3 regions of the Variovorax cryoconiti genome follow, and region 2 is predicted to be linked to each of the others. Evidence: predicted binding sites of a transcription regulator. Region 2 holds the regulator's gene; each other region holds the start of a gene.
The links. The regulator FNR, encoded in region 2, switches genes on or off when oxygen is low (the NO sensors DNR and NnrR bind a similar motif). The targets are predictions, from matches to a motif close to TTGATNNNNATCAA.

Region 1 (5,780 bases), on a different contig from region 2:
TTTGGCGTGGTGGAACGACACCGCGCCGGTGGTGCTGCCGCACCTGGACGAATCGCAGGCGGCCCTGCTGCGCGGCGAGCTGGCCTACCAGAACCACGTCGCCCAGTCTTCCGCCTATGCAGCGCTGCCGTGCGGCCCGGTGCATGCCGACCTGTTCCGCGACAACGCAATGTTCGACAGCACCGCCGATGGCGAACAGCCCCGGCTGAGCGGCGTCTTCGACTTCTACTTCGCCGGCACCGACACCTGGCTGTTCGACCTAGCGGTCTGCCTGAACGACTGGGCGGTCGAGCTGCCCACCGGCACGCACGACCCGCTGCGCGCCGACGCCCTGCTCGCGGCCTACATGGCGGTGCGCCCGCTGACCGGCGCCGAGCGCACGCTGCTGCCCGCCATGCTGCGCGCTGCCGCCCTCCGCTTCTGGATCTCGCGCCTGTGGGACTTCCACCTGCCGCGCGAGGCGAGCATGCTGCAGGCGCACGACCCCACCCATTTCGAGCGGGTGCTGCGCGAACGCGCGCGCCAGCCGCTCGCGGCGCCCTCACCGAGCGCCACCGCCCCACTGGCGGCCTGAACGGATCCCGATGAAACTGAATATCGTCCCGGCACGCACCGGTGTGCTGTGGGTTCGCACCGGCCTGCAGACCTTCGCCAAGCGGCCGCTCGCCTTCGTCTCGCTCTTCTTCTTTTTCATGGCGCTGGTGTCGATCGCATCGCAGGTGCCGCTGGTCGGCACCGCGATTGCGCTGATGCTGCTGCCGACCATGACGCTCGGGCTGATGGCCGCCAGTGCCGAGGCCGCGCGGGCCGGCGCCGGCGCGAAGCCGCCCGCCGCCGCGGTGTTTTTGGCGGCGCTGCAGGCCGCGCGCACCGGCTTCCGTCCGATGCTGGTGCTCGGCGTGCTCTACGCCGTGCTCTTCATGCTCGTGATGGGCATCTCGGCGCTGGCCGACGGCGGGCAGTTCGCCAAGGTGTACCTGATGGGCGGCACGGTGAGCCGCGAGATGGCCGAGGCCGCCGACTTCCAAGCGGCCCTCTGGATCGCGATGCTGCTGTACCTGCCGCTGTCGCTCGCCTTCTGGCATGCCCCGGCACTGGTGCACTGGCACGGCGTGCCGCCGGCCAAGAGCCTGTTCTTCAGCTTCGTCGCCTGCTTCAAGAACTTCGGCGCCCTCTTCGTCTTCGGGCTGACCTGGGTCGGCGTGTTCATCGGCTCGGGCATCGTGCTGAGCCTGATCGCCACGCTGTTCGCCGCGGTCGCCGGTGAAGGTGCAGGCGCCGCGGCCGGGGCGTTGATGCTCGGTGGCGCGATGGTGATGGCCGCGATGTTCTTCACCAGCACCTGGTTCACCTTCCGCGATTCGTTCATCGACTGACGATCGCGCATCTTGCGCATCGCGTGCCCGTCAGACGGGCGTGAGTTTCGCCACCGACAGCGCCAGCCACTTCACCCCGTGGCGCGGGAAGTTGATCTGCGCGCGCGCATCGTCGCCGGTGCCTTCCAGCGCCACCACGGTGCCTTCGCCGAACTTGTTATGGAACACCTGCATGCCCGAGCGCAGGCCGTGCGAGGGCGCGGCCTTCTGGGGCGGCACCGGGGGGCTCGCGAACGACTCCTTGCCGAAGCCACCACCGCCGTAGCTGCTGCCACCACCGGCACCGCGCGAGGTCGCATAGCCGCCGCCATAGCCGAAGGCCGAGGGCGCGAAGCCCTGGTTCTTCGGCGTGAGCCACTTGAGCGCGCCTTCGGGCAGCTCGTCGTAGAAACGGCTCTTGAGGTTGTAGCGGGTCTGGCCGTGCAGCATGCGCGTCTGCGAATGGCTCATGTACAGGCGCTGGCGGGCACGGGTGATGGCGACGTACATCAAACGGCGTTCTTCCTCCAGCCCGTCGAAGTCGCTCATCGAGTTCTCGTGCGGGAACAGGCCCTCTTCCATGCCGGTGATGAACACACAGTCGAACTCCAGGCCCTTGGCCGCGTGCACCGTCATCAGTTGCACGGCGTCCTGCCCCGCCTGCGCCTGGTTGTCGCCGGATTCGAGCGCGGCGTGCGTGAGGAAGGCGGCGAGCGGGCTCAGCGTCTCGCCGGTCTCGGCGTCGGGGGCCAGCGGCTCGATGACCTCGTCCAGCACCGGCCGGTTCGGGTCCAGCCCCTGGCTCGCCGGCGATTGCCGCAGCTCGTCCACCGGGAGCGCGACGGCATCGCGGCCGAAACCTTCCTGCGTGACGAAGCTCTCGGCCGCATTCACCAGTTCTTCCAGGTTCTCGATGCGGTCGGCGCCTTCGCGGTCGGCCTTGTAGTGCTCGATGAGGCCGCTGTGGTCGAGCACCAGCTCGATGATCTCGCGCAGCGAGATGCCGACCGTCTGCTCGCGCAGCACGTCGATCTTGGCGACGAAGGCCGACAGGTTGGCCCCCGCCTTGCCGCCCACGGCGCTCACCGCGTCGTGCAGCGAATGCCCGGCCGCACGCGCCGCGTCTTGCAGCAGTTCGATGCTGCGCGCACCGATGCCGCGCGGCGGGAAGTTGACGATGCGCAGGAAGCTGGTGTCGTCGTCCTTGTTCTCCAGGAGGCGCAGGTAGGCCAGCGCATGCTTGATTTCGGCGCGCTCGAAGAAGCGCAGGCCGCCGTACACGCGGTACGGCACGGCGGCATTGAACAGCGCGGTTTCGATCACCCGGCTCTGCGCATTGCTGCGGTAGAGCACGGCCATTTCCTTGCGGTCGATGCCGTCGCGCGCGAGCTGGCGCATCTCCTCGACCATCCATTGCGCCTCGGCGAAGTCGCTGGTGGCCTCGTACACGCGCACCGGCTCGCCGGGGCCCTGTTCGGTGCGAAGGTTCTTGCCCAGGCGCTTGGTGTTGTGGCCGATCAGCGCGTTGGCCGAGTCGAGGATGTTGCTGAAGCTGCGGTAGTTCTGCTCGAGCTTGATCTGCTGGCGCACATCGAACTCGCGCACGAAGTCGGCCATGTTGCCCACGCGCGCACCACGGAAGGCGTAGATGCTCTGGTCGTCATCGCCCACCGCGATCACGCTGCTGTCGCCCGGCAGGAAGCGGCCGTCGACCGTCTGGCCCGACAGCATCTTGATCCATGCGTACTGCAGGCGGTTGGTGTCCTGGAATTCGTCGATCAAGATGTGGCGAAAGCGCCGCTGGTAGTGCTCGCGCACCGGGTCGTTGTCGCGCAGCAGTTCGTAGCTGCGCAACATCAGCTCACCGAAGTCGACCACGCCTTCGCGTTGGCACTGTTCTTCGTAGAGCTGGTAGAGCTCGACCTTCTTGCGGTCGTCCTCGCTGTGCACCTCGACGTCGCGCGGGCGCCGACCGTCTTCCTTGGCCCCGGCGATGAACCACTGTGTCTGCTTGGCAGGAAAGCGTTCGTCGTCGACGTTGAACTGCTTCATCAGCCGCTTGATGGCCGAGAGTTGGTCCTGCGTGTCGAGGATCTGGAAGGTCGACGGCAGGTTGGCCAGCTTCCAGTGCGCACGCAGCAGGCGGTTGCACAGCCCGTGGAAGGTGCCGATCCACATGCCGCGCACATTGACCGGCAGCATCGAGGTCAGCCGCGTCATCATCTCCTTCGCCGCCTTGTTGGTGAAGGTCACGGCGAGGATGCCGCCGGGCGACACCTGCCCGGTCTGCATCAGCCAGGCGATGCGGGTGGTGAGCACCCGCGTCTTGCCGGAACCGGCCCCGGCGAGGATCAGCGCGTTGCCCGCGGGCAGCGTGACCGCCGCGAGCTGCTCGGGGTTGAGGTTGGTGAGCAGGGGCGAGGCGGCCGCTGGAAAGGAGGGAACGCCGGCGGAGGCGTCGTGCGAGCCGAAAAGGGACATCCCGGCATTGTAGGAAGCCGGGGTCCGCGCGGCGCCGATGGTGCTTATTTCACCAGCTTCAAGGTGCCCTTCATGATCGCCGAGTGACCGGGGAAGGAACAGAAGTAGGTGTAGCTCTCGGCCGCGCCGAGCTTGGCCACCGCGAAGGTCACGCTGTCGCTTTCGCCACCGCCGACGATCTTTGTGTGCGCCACAACGCGCGCATCGCCGGCCTTCACGTAGTTCTGCGGCAGGCCGGCGGCGATGCCGTCGGTCGCCACGGCCTGCACGTCGGCCGTCTTGGCCAGCACCCAGTTGTGGCCCATGGCCTGCTTCGGTAGCTTGCCGGCGTGCTTGAGCTTGACGGTGAAGTCCTTGCACGTCTTGCTCACCTCGATGGTGGCCTTGTTGAACTGCATGGCGTCGTTGCCTTCGATCTCGACAGTGCAGTCGGCGGCGAAGACGGAAGACGAGGCAAGTGCCAGAACGGCGATGGCAGCGAGACGATGGCGAAGCATGGGGAATATCTCCAGAACAGTGAAGCCGCGCGGAAGCGCTGCGGTGCCTGCAGTGTGGAAGGCCGGTGCGGCACCGGCACTGACCTGCATCAAGGCGCGCGCGACACGTTGCAGCTTTGAAACACCGCGTCAGGAAACGTTGCCGTGGATCAAGGACGCATTTCCCGGACGTGCAGACACTGGCTCCCGGCTTCCGACCCCACGTGTCGGTCACAACTGGAGTTCCTAGACATGAAGACGAACCTTGCCCGCGCCCTCGTTGCCACCACCCTGCTCGGCACGCTGTACGCCGTTCCTGCGCTGGCGCAGGAAGCCCAGGGCAACTGGCTGGTGCGCGCGCGCGCCGTGCGCCTCGACCCCGCCAACAAGTCGGACGCCATCGGCGCACTGGCCGTGCCGGAGGATGCGATCACGATCAACAGCAAGACGATCCCCGAAGTCGACATCACTTACTTCTTCACGCCGAACATCGCGGCCGAGCTGGTGCTGACCGTGCCGCAGAAGCAGCGCGTGACGGTCGAGCAGAGCGCCCTCGGCGGCCCGGTGGACATCGGCACCTTCAAGCACCTGCCGCCGACGCTGACGCTGCAGTACCACTTTCTGCCCGAGGGCACGTTCCGCCCGTACGTCGGTGCCGGCTTCAACTACACGCGCATCAGCTCGACCAACCTGAACGTGCCGACCGTCGGCCGTCTGGACCTCGACCACAACAGCTTCGGCCTGGCCGTGGGCGCGGGTTTCGACATCAAGGTCGCCAAGAACGTGTTCCTGAACTTCGACGTGAAGAAGGTGCAGATCCGCACCGACGTGCGCCTGAATGGCAACAAGCTGTCGACGGTCAAGGTCGACCCGCTGCTGATCGGCGTCGGCATCGGCTACCGTTTCTGAACGGGCGGACCGGTTCGCGAATAAGGTCTATACGAAAGTCATCACGTACGCGAGCCGGCACCCCCCTAGAATCAATCACCGGGCCCAAGTTTCTTGTCGCCCGGTTTTTTTGCGTCTGCAGGATGCGAATCGACCGGGCCGAGACCAAGCGCCCACGCCGCCGGAAATCGGTCCGCGGTGCACCTTCACAGGAGCTTGGTTTCTCATGCAGATCTTCGATTACGACAACATCCTGCTGCTGCCGCGCAAATGCCGCGTGGAAAGCCGTTCGGAATGCGACGCGAGCGTCACGCTCGGCGGCCGCAGCTTCCGCCTCCCGGTCGTGCCGGCCAACATGAAGACGGTGGTCGACGAGACCATCAGCCTCTGGCTGGCGCAGAACGGCTATTTCTATGTGATGCACCGCTTCGATCTCGACAACGTCAAGTTCGTGAGGCACATGCACGCCAAGGGCACGTTCGCCTCGATCTCGCTGGGCGTGAAGCAGGCGGACTACGACACGGTCGACCAGTTGGCCGCGGCCGGCCTGGCGCCGGAATACATCACCATCGACATCGCG
Region 2 (5,780 bases):
GAAGCTCAGGCGGTTGAAGCCCATCGCCGCCAGCTTCTCGAGCCGGCCCTCGTCGATGGTGCGCGGGTCGATCTCGATCGAGTACTCGCCGTCGGGCGCCAGCACGAAGGCGCTGCGCAGGATGTCCATGAGGCGGCCGAGGCTGGCGTCGTCCAGGAAGGTCGGCGTACCGCCCCCCAGGTGCAGCTGGCTCACCAGCGCGCCACGCCCGAGTTGCGCCACCTGCAAATCGACCTCGCGCGCCAGATAGCGCAGGTAGTCGTCGGCGCGCTCGTGGTGCTTGGTGACGATCTTGTTGCAGGCGCAGAAATAGCACAGCGACGCGCAGAACGGCACGTGCACGTAGAGCGACAGCGGCAGCGCCCGGGCGCTGGTGCCCATGCGGCGCTGGCGCAGCGCCTGCGCGTAGTCGTCGCTGCCGAAGGCTTCGACAAAGCGGTCCGCGGTCGGGTACGAGGTGTAGCGCGGGCCGGCAACATCGAAGCGCTTCAGGGTCGCCGGCGTCATGGTGGGTGCGGCGGGTGCGGCAGACGGGGGAACCAACTGCAGCCGGCTCGGCGCGGCGGATTCGGTAAGGAGGGTGGATGGCATGGTGATGGGGCGCGGAGGGCTCGTCGACTGTGCCGCCAACCGGGCCCTTCTTCATTGACGCCCGTCAAGCCTGCGCACCCACGGCTCGCGAACAATTCCCTCAAACCACCGACGCGTCGGCAGCGCCCTCCCCGCCTGCCTCGCCCGCAGCCCATGACCCCCGAAACCATCAAAGTCGCCTGTTCCAACTGCAACCTGCGCGAGCTGTGCATGCCGATCGGCCTGCAGCCCGCCGACCTGAAGCGCATCGACGAGATCGTCGCCACGCGCCGCAAGGTGAAGCGGCGCGAGACCTTGTTCCACAACGGCGAGCGCTTCACCTCGCTCTACGCCATCCGCACCGGCGTCTTCAAGACCCGCGTGACCTCGGAGGACGGCCGCGACCAGGTCACCGGCTTCCAGATGGCGGGCGAAATCATCGGCCTGGACGGCATCGTGAACGACCACCACACCTGCGACGCGGTGGCACTGGAAGACGCGGAAGTCTGCGTGATGCCCTTCGACCGCATCGAGGAACTCTCGCGCGAGGTGACGGCTCTGCAGCGGCATGTGCACCAGATCATGAGCCGCGAGATCGTGCGCGAGCACGGCGTGATGTTGCTGCTGGGCAGCATGCGTGCCGAGGAGCGTCTCGCGGCCTTCCTGCTGAACCTGGTGCAGCGCCTGCACGCGCGCGGCTTCTCGCAGTCGGAGCTGGTGCTGCGCATGACGCGCGAGGAGATCGGCAGCTACCTTGGCCTCAAGCTCGAGACGGTGAGCCGCACGCTGTCGAAGTTCGTCGAGGACGGCATCGTCGCGGTGCAGCAGCGCCATGTGCGCATCGTCGACGCCGACAAGCTGCGCCGGTTGGTCAACGCGCCGGCGTGTTGACCTCGCGCCGCGACATCGCGAGCAGCGCGGTCAGCGCGCTCGAGCCCATCGCCAACAGCCAGAAGACGAAGAAGCTCGCGGTGTAGAGCCCCTGGCGCGACAGCGGCAGCGGCTCGCCGCGCCAGTGCACGTCGCTCGGGTCGACCATGGCGAACACCAGCATCTCGACCACGCAGGCCAGCAGGAACGAGGGCCAGAGGATCCAGGCCAGGCGGCGAATGCGGCGTTTCATCGCGGCCGTCTCAGCGCTTGGGCAAGGGCACGTCGTCGCTGGGCGTGGCGGCATGGTTGCGTCCTGCCTGGGCCGGCATCAGCTTCTTGTCGGCCAGCGTCTTGTTGATCTCGATGCCCTGGCGGTAGTAGTCCGCAGACACCACCGGGTCGGGCGTGCGGATGGCCAGCCACAGCGTGGCGAACCCGGCCACCACGACGATCGCCGGGCCGGCGATCACCATCCAGACGAGCGGGAACTTCCACCATGGCTCGGCTGGCTCGGCGGGTGTCTTCGATGCAAGGGCATTCATGGGTTTGTCTCCTGTAGTTCAGCGCGGAACGAGAAAGATGGCCTTCTCCGACACGTGGGCGCCGCCGTCGGCCGCCCGCACGTCGAAATACACGGGGTGCGAGCCCGAGGGCGCGGCACCGTACGGCAGCTGCAGGCGCACCGCGACCCAGCGCGATTCGGCAGGCTGGACCTCGACCGAATCGCCAGCGGCGACCGTGAGGCCTTCGAGGCCGCTGGCCGCAATGGCATAGCGCTGCGGCCTTTCCGTCGCGTTCATGACCTGCAGGCGGTACACGTTCTCCAGCATGCCGCCCTCGACGATGCGCGCAAGCGAAGCGCGGTCGCGCACCACGTCGACCTTCAGCGGCGTGCGCACCACCAGGCTCGCGAGCAGGCCGATGCACAGCGCCGCCAGCACGCCCGTGTAGACGAGCACGCGCGGGCGGATCACGCGCGCCACCACCTGGCGCGCCGACCAGCGCGCGGCCAGGCCGTTCTGCGTGGCGTAGCGGATCAGGCCGCGCGGGTAGTCCATCTTGTCCATCACGGTGTTGCAAGCGTCCACGCACAGGCCGCAGCCGATGCATTCGTACTGCAGGCCGTCGCGGATGTCGATGCCGGTCGGGCATACCTGCACGCACAGCGTGCAGTCGATGCAGTCGCCCAGGCCATTGCGCTCGTGCTGCTTGCCGCGGGCGCCGCGCGGCTCGCCGCGGGCGGTGTCGTAGCTGACGATGAGCGTGTCGCGGTCGAACATCGCGCTCTGGAAGCGCGCGTACGGGCACATGTACTTGCAGACCTGCTCGCGCATGAAACCCGCGTTGCCATAGGTCGCGAAGCCGTAGAAGAAGGCCCAGAACACCTCCCACGAGCCCATCTGCGTCTGCAGGAAGGCCATGCCGAGGTCACGGATGGGCGTGAAGTAGCCGACGAAGGTGAAGCCGGTCCACATCGCGATGCCCAGCCACACCACGTGCTTGAAGGTTTTCTTGACGCCCTTCTCCATCGACAGCGCGCCCTTGTCCAGCCGCATGCGCGCGCTGCGGGCGCCCTCGATCTTCTCTTCGACCCACATGAAGATTTCGGTGTAGACCGTCTGCGGGCAGGCGTAGCCGCACCACAGGCGGCCCGCCACGGCGGTGAAGAGAAAGAGCGACAGCGCCGAGATGATGAGCAGCCCTGTGAGGTAGATCAGGTCCTGCGGATAGAGCACCAGCCCGAAGATGTAGAAGCGCCGCGCGGCCAGGTCGAACAACACCATCTGCCGCTCGCCCCAGTCGATCCACGGCAGCCCGTAGAACACGATCTGCGTGATGAACACCATGGCCCAGCGCCAGCGCGCGAACACGCCCTGGATGCTGCGCGCATAGATCTTCTTGTGCGCTTCGTAGAGGCCGACGCCCTCGCCCTCTGCCGGGGCGATGGGAATCACCTTGCGCGGCGTGGCGGATGCCGGTGCGGGCGCTGGTGCGGGTCGTGGGGAGGCGGCCATGAAGGCAGACGCTGGACGGCCGCGCTCAGCGCGACGCCGTCTGCGGGGCGTTCGACAGGCCCCAGACGTAGGAGGCCAGCACGTGGATCTGCGCCTCGGTCAGCCGCTCCTGCTGGGCCGGCATCTGGTTGGTCTTGCCGGTGTTGATGATCGAGATGATCGCGTCCTGCCCGTAGCCGTGCAGCCAGATGCGGTCCGACAGGTTGGGCGCACCCAGTGCGGGGGTTCCGCCGCCGGTCATGCCGTGGCAGGCCGCGCAGGCGGTGAATTTGGCTTTCCCCAGGCCGGCGCGCACCGAGTCGTGCGGGCTGCCCGACAGGCTCAGCACGTAGTTGGCGACGTTCTTCACGTCATCCGGCGTGCCCACGGCCGCCGCCATCGGCGGCATCACGCCGATGCGACCGAGCGTGATCGACTCCTGGATCTTGGCCGGGTCACCGCCATGCAGCCAGTCGCCGTCGCTCAGGTTCGGGAAGCCCTTGCTGCCGCGCGCGTCCGAGCCGTGGCACTGCGCACAGTTGTTCAGGAACAGCCGCTCGCCGATCGCCATGGCCTGCGGGTCGCGCGCCATCTGGTCCGCCGGCATCGCGGCGAACTTCGCATACACCGGCGCCAGTTCGGCGTTGGCCTTGGCGATCTCTTTTTCGTACTCGCCGGTCGTGCTCCAGCCGAGCTGGCCCTGCATGCTGCCCAGGCCCGGGTAGGCCACGAGGTAGCCGAGGCCAAACACGATGGTCAGCACGAACAGGCCCACCCACCAGCGCGGCAGCGGGTTGTTCATCTCGCGCAGGTCTTCGTCCCAGACGTGGCCGGTGGTGTTGTCGCCACCGATGGGCGCACGCGTCCGGTTGGTGATCCACAACAGGAGTGCGCAGGCTGCGATGCTGAGCAGGGAGATGACGGTGACGTAGTGCGACCAGAAGCCGCTGATGAAATCGCTCATGATGTTCGCTTCAGTCCTGTTCGAAGGGCAACTGCGCGGCTTCGTCGAAGCCCGCGCGATTGCGGCGCGCGAAGGCCCACACCAGGATGCCGATGAAGGTGGCGAAAGAGGCCAGCGTGGCCGCGATGCGAAGGGTGGTGATGTCCATGGTTCGCTCTGTTCCCGTTACTTGAGTGCCAGGCCGAGGGACTGCAGGTACGCCACCAGGGCGTCCATCTCGGTCTTGCCGGCCACGGCCTCTTTGGCGCCGGCAATCTGTTCGTCGGTGTAGGGCACGCCCACGCGCCGCAGTGCCGTCATGTGGGTGCCGATGCTGGCCGCGTCGGCCGGCGAGGTGTCGAGCCAGGTGTAGGCCGGCATGTTCGACTCGGGCACCAGGTCGCGCGGGTTGTTCAGGTGGATGCGGTGCCACTCGTCGCTGTACTTGCCGCCCACGCGGTGCAGGTCGGGCCCGGTGCGCTTGCTGCCCCACTGGAAGGGGTGGTCGTAGACGAACTCGCCCGCCACCGAGTAGTGGCCGTAGCGCAGCGTTTCCGCGCGGAAGGGGCGGATCATCTGCGAGTGGCAGTTGTAGCAACCCTCACGGGTGTAGATGTCGCGGCCGACCAGCTGCAGCGGCTCGAGCGGTTTCACGCCGGTCACGGCCTCGGTGGTCGACTTCTGGAAGAACAGCGGAACGATCTCCACCAGGCCGCCGACGGCGATCACCAGCAGGATCAGCACGATCATCAGGAAGTTGTTGGTCTCGATCTTCTCGTGGGAGAAGCCGGTCTTGCCGGTCTTGGGTGCGTTGGAACTCATGGTGTGCTTTTTTTCAGGCGTTCAGGCATGGACCAGTGCGGGGATCGGCGCGCGCACCGAGCGGCCGGCGACGACCGTCATGGCGACGTTCCAGGCCATGACCAGCATGCCGCCCAGGTACAGCAGGCCGCCGAGCAGACGCACCACGTAGTACGGATAGGTGGCTTTCACGCCTTCGACGAAGGTGTAGGTGAGCGTGCCGTCGGCGTTGATGGCGCGCCACATCAGGCCCTGCATCACGCCGGCGATCCACATCGCGGCGATGTAGAGCACGATGCCGATGGTCGACATCCAGAAATGGAACTCGATCGCCTTGATGCTGTGCATCTCGGTGCGGCCCCACAGGCGCGGGATCAGGTAGTAGAGCGAGCCCATCGTGATCAGGCCGACCCAGCCGAGGGCGCCGGCATGTACGTGGCCGACGGTCCAGTCGGTGTAGTGGCTCAGGGCATTGACCGTCTTGATGGACATCATCGGCCCCTCGAAGGTGGCCATGCCGTAGAAGGACAGCGCGACGATCAGGAAGCGAAGGATCGGGTCGGTGCGCAGCTTGTGCCAGGCGCCCGACAGCGTCATCA
Region 3 (5,780 bases), on a different contig from region 2:
AAGGTGCTGCCGACGCTGGGTGCGGCCGAGATCGTGGGCGACACCAAGATCTGCAAGGTCAGCATCGTGGGCATCGGCATGCGCAGCCACGTCGGCGTTGCCAGCAAGATGTTCCGCGTGCTGAGCGAAGAGGGCATCAACATCCAGATGATTTCCACCAGCGAAATCAAGACCTCCGTCGTGATCGACGAGAAGTACATGGAGCTGGCGGTGCGTTCATTGCACAAAGCCTTCGATCTCGACCAGCCGACCGCCTGAAAACGCCCCGAACACTGGCATAATCACGCCTCCAAAGGAACTGTGACCGAGTGGCCGAAGGTGCTCCCCTGCTAAGGGAGTATGGGGTGTAGAGCCTCATCGAGGGTTCGAATCCCTCCGGTTCCGCCAGAATTGGCTTCTGATCACCTCGCGGTGCATCAAAAGCCCCTGAAAGCCCCGCCAGTCGGGGCTTTCTTGCGTCTGGATGCTGACGCGTTTCGTCGCCCGTTGATGCCGGGAACTACCCGGCCACCGGATGCGCGCAGGGTTCGATCTTCATGACCCACTTCGCGCTCCCATCCGCCATCGGCTGGTAATGCCGCTGGATGACCCGGTAGGCCAGGGCATTGGTGGGGCCGGGGTAGCTGAAGGTGTCGCCGACGTTGAACGGGCAAAGGGGGACGTTCTTCAGCCCGCTCGCGAGGCCATTGGCCGCCCGGATGGCGTCCATGTGTTCCGGTTCGGCCCAGAAAGCCATTTCGATCGCCATTGCAGATGCTCCGTGAATGAAGTGGCTATTGTCGGCCGTCTCTGGCGGGGCCTGGAGGGCGTCAGCGCGCGGGCGGCTTCGGCGGCAAGCCGATGGCCAGGTAGGCCATCCGCCGGTCGCGCATCAGCAGCAGCGCGACGCTGCCGCCGCCCGGCGGCAACGCGGCGACCAGGCGTTTGAAGTCGGCGACGTGTGCCACCCGCTGGTCATTGACGGCGATGACCACATCGCCCGGCCGGACCCCTTCGCTGCGCGCGAGCCCCACGGCATCGTGCACCCACAGGCCGCTGTCGATGCGAAGCTGCAGGCGCTGTGCAGCGGTGAGTTCGAGCAGCGTCAGACCGAGGTCGTCGGTCCACGCGATATCGCCGGGCGGGGCGTCGTTGGGCGTGCTGCCCGGTTGAAGGGTTAGCGTGGCACGGACGGTGACGGCGGTGCCGCGCCGCCAGACCGTCAGACTGCACCGCGTGCCGGCCGGCCGTGCGGCGATGGTGTCGATCAGGGCGATGGGGCGCGCCGTGGGCACACCGTCGATCGCGGTCACGATATCGCCAACCGCCAGGCCGGCGGCGTGGGCCGGACCGCCGTCGTGCACTTGCACCACCAGCGCACCCGTGGTGCCGGGCGCGCCGAACGATTGCGCGAGTGCCGGCGTCACCCCCTGGAACTCGGCGCCCAGGTGCACACGCCGGACCGTGCCGTTCGCGCGCAACGCATGGGCGATTTTCAGCGCCAGATTGATGGGGACCGCGAAGGAGATGCCCATGTAGCCGCCGTTGCCGCTGTAGATCAGCGCATTGATCGCCACCACCTCGCCCCGGCTGTTGAAGAGCGGACCGCCGGAACTGCCCGGGTTGATGGCGACGTCGGTCTGGATGAACGGAATCTCGCCCGCGCCGTTGAGGAAGCGGCCGGTCGCGCTGACCACCCCGGCGGTGAAGCTGCCATGGAAACCGAAGGGTGCGCCGATCGCCGCCACCCAGTCGCCCGTGGCCAATCGGGAGGAATCGCCCATGACGGCGGTGGGCAGCCCGGTGGCCGCGATCTTGAGCACGCCCACGTCGCTGCGCGCGTCGAGGCCCACCACACGTGCACGGAAGCGCCGGCCATCGTCGAGCCGGACCTGGATGTCGTCCACGTTGCGGATCACGTGCGCGCTGGTGAGGATGTAGCCATCGCTGGACAGAATCAGCCCCGAGGCGAGATCGCGGATCTGGCTGAGCCGCGCGCTCGCCGGGAGCGGCCAGGCCAGGCGGTCGGCGAAGTCGTTTTCCGGCATGAACTCGAGCTCGGTCGCGTCGGGGCTGGCGTCGCGCCCGATGCGAAGCGTCGCGATGTCCACCACGGTGGCGCTGCGCCGCGTCACCAGCGACGCGAACCCCGACTCGACCCCTGATTCCGGCGTGCTGCCCGCGAGCAGCGCTGCAGGCGGGGCCACCAGCGGTGCGCACCCACCCAGCAGCAGGAGCCCGCTGACGAAGGCTGCAGCGCGCCAGGGTGCCAGCATGCCGACGGTGGCGTCCTCAGGTGTCCACCGCGGTGTCGCGCACGAGCAGCACCGGCACCATGCTCGCGCGCACCACCAGGTCGGCGTCGCTGCCGAGCGCCAGTCGGCTGAAGCCGCGGCGGCCGTGCGTGCCCATCACGATGAGGTCGCAGCCGCTCTTGCGGGCCTCGTCCACCAGCGCGTCGGCGATGCGGCCTTGTGTGACTTCACACAAGGCCGTGTCGGCCTCAACGTCGGCTTCGGCGACGGTGCGCGCGGCCCGTTCCAGCAGTGCATGGCCGTCGTCGCGCAGACGCTGGATCGAGAGCTCGAAGCTGTTCATCGACGAGAGCTCGACCAGCGTGGGGAACTCATCGATGACGTGCACCAGGCGCAGCTTGCCTTTGGTCTTCTGCGCGTCGGCGAATCGGATCGCTTCGCGCAGGCCGCGCTCGGCCGTCTTGCTGCCGTCGAGTGGAACCAGGATGTAGCGGTACATGGTGTGTCTCCTTGAGAAGCCGTCGAGCCACCATGCTGCGCCGGTGCCACGCGCCGGGGCTTGCGGTGGATCAAGTTCGAGGAACGAGCGCAGTGGCCCGGCCTTGGGCGATTACACCTCTGCGGTGGCGGCCGTGCCCGGCATCGGCGCCCGGGCACGCCTCGCATCGATCAGACGGGCCGCCAGTTGTGCCGTCAGTTGCAGCCGTTTCAGATCACGCTGGCGTGCTTCTTCGGCCAGATCACAGCACGGCCCGTACAGGGTGCCGTAGACCCGTCCGTCGAGCAGGACGACCGGGACGCTCGCATAGCAGACGGCGTTCGTCGTCCGCGGGACGGTCTGGCACGCCATGGCGAAGTCGAGCAGGTTGCCGAAGCGGGCGGTGTGAAAACTGCCGCACGCGGCACCGTTGAGCGAGCGCTGGACGCGGCGTCCGTCGACCAGTTCGAGGACGAAGGCGGCGTCGGTCGCGTGCTGTTCTCGCAGGATGCGCAGGACGGTGCGCAATGCGTCGTCAACCAGCGGGTCGTTCCGGTCGGCCGTGGCGACGGCGAGTTCGGAAACGCGGACTTCCAGCGCACCGGGCGCATAGTCGAAGTCGAAGGAGGCCGGCGGATCTTGCGGTGCGTGCTGTGGCTGATTCATGTGCGTCCCTGGTAAGGGGTTCATTGGACGCCAGTGAAGCGCTAAAGGAGTACTAATGTTCTCGTTGTTTTGCGGGATTTGTCACTTAAAGCATTACAACCGGCTCCCCCGCGCTGCGCATATCCGGCGAAAGCCATGCCTAATTCAGGCTATCGACAGACGGTGACAAAGATCATCGAATGTGAACTAAAGAACTCGGTTCCCTCCGGTCCCGACACACACAACAGCAACGGGCCCGGCCCGACGAGGATGAAGAAATGACTGCTGATCTGCGCCGCATTGCACTGACCGTGGACGAGCCGTGGCCGGGCCTGTATTTCTGGGTGCTGCAGGAAGAGAACGACGACGCGGGCGTCTACGAGCCGATCGATGCGGCCGACGCGCCCGCCAAGACCTACCAGGCGGCGCTGGCCGCAGGCTACATGGCGCTGCAGGCGGCCGCTGGCGCCGATGGCCCGCGTCGTGGCCAACTCGCCGCGCCCACGTTCATCAGCCCGTCCTTCGACGTTGCCCACACGACGATCCAGTAGCCGACGGCAACGTCGGTCGCGGTCGATGTTGCGCCGACAGGCTCAGGAATCGATCGCCGGCTGCGCAGCGCTGATGATGGGTGAGGGCGACAGTGCGGCCAGGGCAGCCGGGCCACTGAGTTCGTCGGGGGCTGTTTGTGCAAAGGCGCGGCGCTGGTACATCGCCTGGCGGCGAGCCCGCGCATTGCGGATGGCGATGCTCTGGCGGCGCACCAGGTCGCGCACCTCGTCTTCCGCAACGACGAGGTCGATGCGCGCCCGCAGCAGGGCGCCGACGCGCTCGGGTTCGGGCCACATCCAGGTCGGGAGCAAGGCCCAGGACGCCTTGAGTGGATCGCGCAGGACGTCGTAGGCGTGCTGGTCCACCGCATAGGCCGTTTCCAGGTTGGCCACGGCGTCGGCGAATTCCACTTCCCATTGACTCATGAGCACCTCCGAGTGACCCACAAGTATGTCCGGCGACGACTGTTAAACAGTGTCAATTTATTCACGCCGGGCCGGCTTTGTTGACCTCGGTCGGGGTTCCGGGGCGCTCCGCGCCCGCCGAAAATCAAAGAAACCAGTGCGTCAGCGATGCGGCGACCGCCGCGCATGCCGCCCACCAAGGTCCCTCCGTGTCACTTCTGCTCCTTCATCAGCTCGCTCATGCGGCGCTTCCGGTCAACCTGTTCTCGGGGGAGGAAGTGGATGGTCTGCGCGTCCTGTACCTGGCGGGGCACGTGAAGGCGACGATCCCCTTGCCGGTGCGCACACTGTATGGGTATGACCAGCCGCCGGCGACGGTGGAGGCCGTCACGCCGCTCGGCCATTGGATGCTGCGTCGTTTCCCGTTGGCGACACCGAACGGGAAAGCGGCTCGACCCGCGCGGGCGCCTCGCAAGCGCCTGCTGGGCCGGTTCTGACTCAGCGTGCCGACTCGTCCAGTGTTGCGATGGAGGCGGCCACACGCGCGGCCATCGCCTGGGTGAGCACGATCTGCGAACGGCTCAGGGTCACCAGCATGCCGATGCCGACCCCCGCGGCCGAGGCCAGGGCCACCACGAACTGTGCTTGCGAAAGCGTTTCCATTTTGGTGCCTTTCGAGGAAGTGACGAACCCACGGGGCGAGCCAGCAGTCTGTGCGTGAGGCAGCGTGTCCTCAATACGCCATTCGGCTAAACGCGCCCCGGCGTCGGCCGGGTCGCGCACGCCGCTATGCCGCATCGCCGATGGCTATTCGGCACTGTCGTCGCCGTCCACGCTGGCGCTCCAGCGCGGGCCCCAGCCGCTTCGGGCCTGGTCGAGGCTGCGCCGCTCACGCTTGGTCGGCCGTCCCTGCTCGATGCTCAGCGCCGGTTCGCTGCCGAGGCGGCGCTGTTCACGCGCTTCGGCCTGCGCTGCAATGCTCTCGGCGGTTTCCTCGTACAGCTGCTGTGCCACCGGCGCCGGCCCGCGCTGGCCGCTCAGTCCCCGGACGACCACGGTCCGCTGCACCGCGCCCTGGCGCAGCGCCACCGTGTCCCCGGCCTTGACTTCGCGCGAGGCCTTCGCCACGTCGCCGTTGACCTGCACGCGGTTCTTGCCGATCTCGTCGGCCGCCAGCGAGCGGGTCTTGTAGAAGCGCGCAGCCCACAGCCACTTGTCGATACGCAGACGATCCATTCCTATCCTTGTTGCAGCGGCACCCGCACGGTGGCGTCGAGCCCGACGACGTGGCCGTCCGCCAGGCGATTGTCCAGCGCGATGGTTCCCCCCAGTGCCTGCACGATCTCCTGGCAGATCGCCAACCCGAGCCCCGAGCCGCTGGCCATGTCGCCGGCAGAGAAGGGCGCGAACAACCGGCCCCGCAGTTCGTCCGTGATGCCGGGGCCGGCATCGGCGATGCTCAGCAGC

Region 1: a site for FNR is predicted at 4,473-4,486, ahead of azu (azurin). Genes of this name have one in related genera too.
Region 3: a site for FNR is predicted at 2,794-2,807, ahead of ACSFA2_RS16110 (universal stress protein). Genes of this name have one in related genera too.

The regions. Positions count from the first base shown of each region.
Region 1 covers NZ_JBPJZI010000002.1:600,191-605,970, reverse strand. Annotated here, with positions in the region: gene ACSFA2_RS07580 (homoserine kinase) at 1-574, shown strand, start outside; gene ACSFA2_RS07575 (BPSS1780 family membrane protein) at 585-1,376, shown strand; gene ACSFA2_RS07570 (UvrD-helicase domain-containing protein) at 1,407-3,836, opposite strand; gene azu (azurin) at 3,881-4,333, opposite strand; gene ACSFA2_RS07560 (OmpW/AlkL family protein) at 4,565-5,221, shown strand; gene ACSFA2_RS07555 (GMP reductase) at 5,427-5,780, shown strand, end outside.
Region 2 covers NZ_JBPJZI010000005.1:276,112-281,891, reverse strand. Annotated here, with positions in the region: gene hemN (oxygen-independent coproporphyrinogen III oxidase) at 1-507, opposite strand, end outside; gene fnr (fumarate/nitrate reduction transcriptional regulator Fnr) at 745-1,461, shown strand; gene ACSFA2_RS15145 (hypothetical protein) at 1,442-1,693, opposite strand; gene ACSFA2_RS15140 (FixH family protein) at 1,704-1,985, opposite strand; gene ccoG (cytochrome c oxidase accessory protein CcoG) at 2,004-3,458, opposite strand; gene ccoP (cytochrome-c oxidase, cbb3-type subunit III) at 3,484-4,401, opposite strand; gene ACSFA2_RS15125 (cbb3-type cytochrome oxidase subunit 3) at 4,412-4,549, opposite strand; gene ccoO (cytochrome-c oxidase, cbb3-type subunit II) at 4,567-5,202, opposite strand; gene ccoN (cytochrome-c oxidase, cbb3-type subunit I) at 5,224-5,780, opposite strand, start outside.
Region 3 covers NZ_JBPJZI010000006.1:65,724-71,503, forward strand. Annotated here, with positions in the region: gene ACSFA2_RS16090 (aspartate kinase) at 1-258, shown strand, start outside; tRNA gene ACSFA2_RS16095 (tRNA-Ser) at 295-387, shown strand; gene ACSFA2_RS16100 (hypothetical protein) at 500-748, opposite strand; gene ACSFA2_RS16105 (trypsin-like peptidase domain-containing protein) at 810-2,255, opposite strand; gene ACSFA2_RS16110 (universal stress protein) at 2,272-2,733, opposite strand; gene ACSFA2_RS16115 (hypothetical protein) at 2,845-3,378, opposite strand; gene ACSFA2_RS16120 (hypothetical protein) at 3,636-3,908, shown strand; gene ACSFA2_RS16125 (hypothetical protein) at 3,951-4,334, opposite strand; gene ACSFA2_RS16130 (hypothetical protein) at 4,523-4,810, shown strand; gene ACSFA2_RS16135 (hypothetical protein) at 4,812-4,976, opposite strand; gene ACSFA2_RS16140 (RNA-binding S4 domain-containing protein) at 5,121-5,549, opposite strand; gene ACSFA2_RS16145 (sensor histidine kinase) at 5,552-5,780, opposite strand, start outside.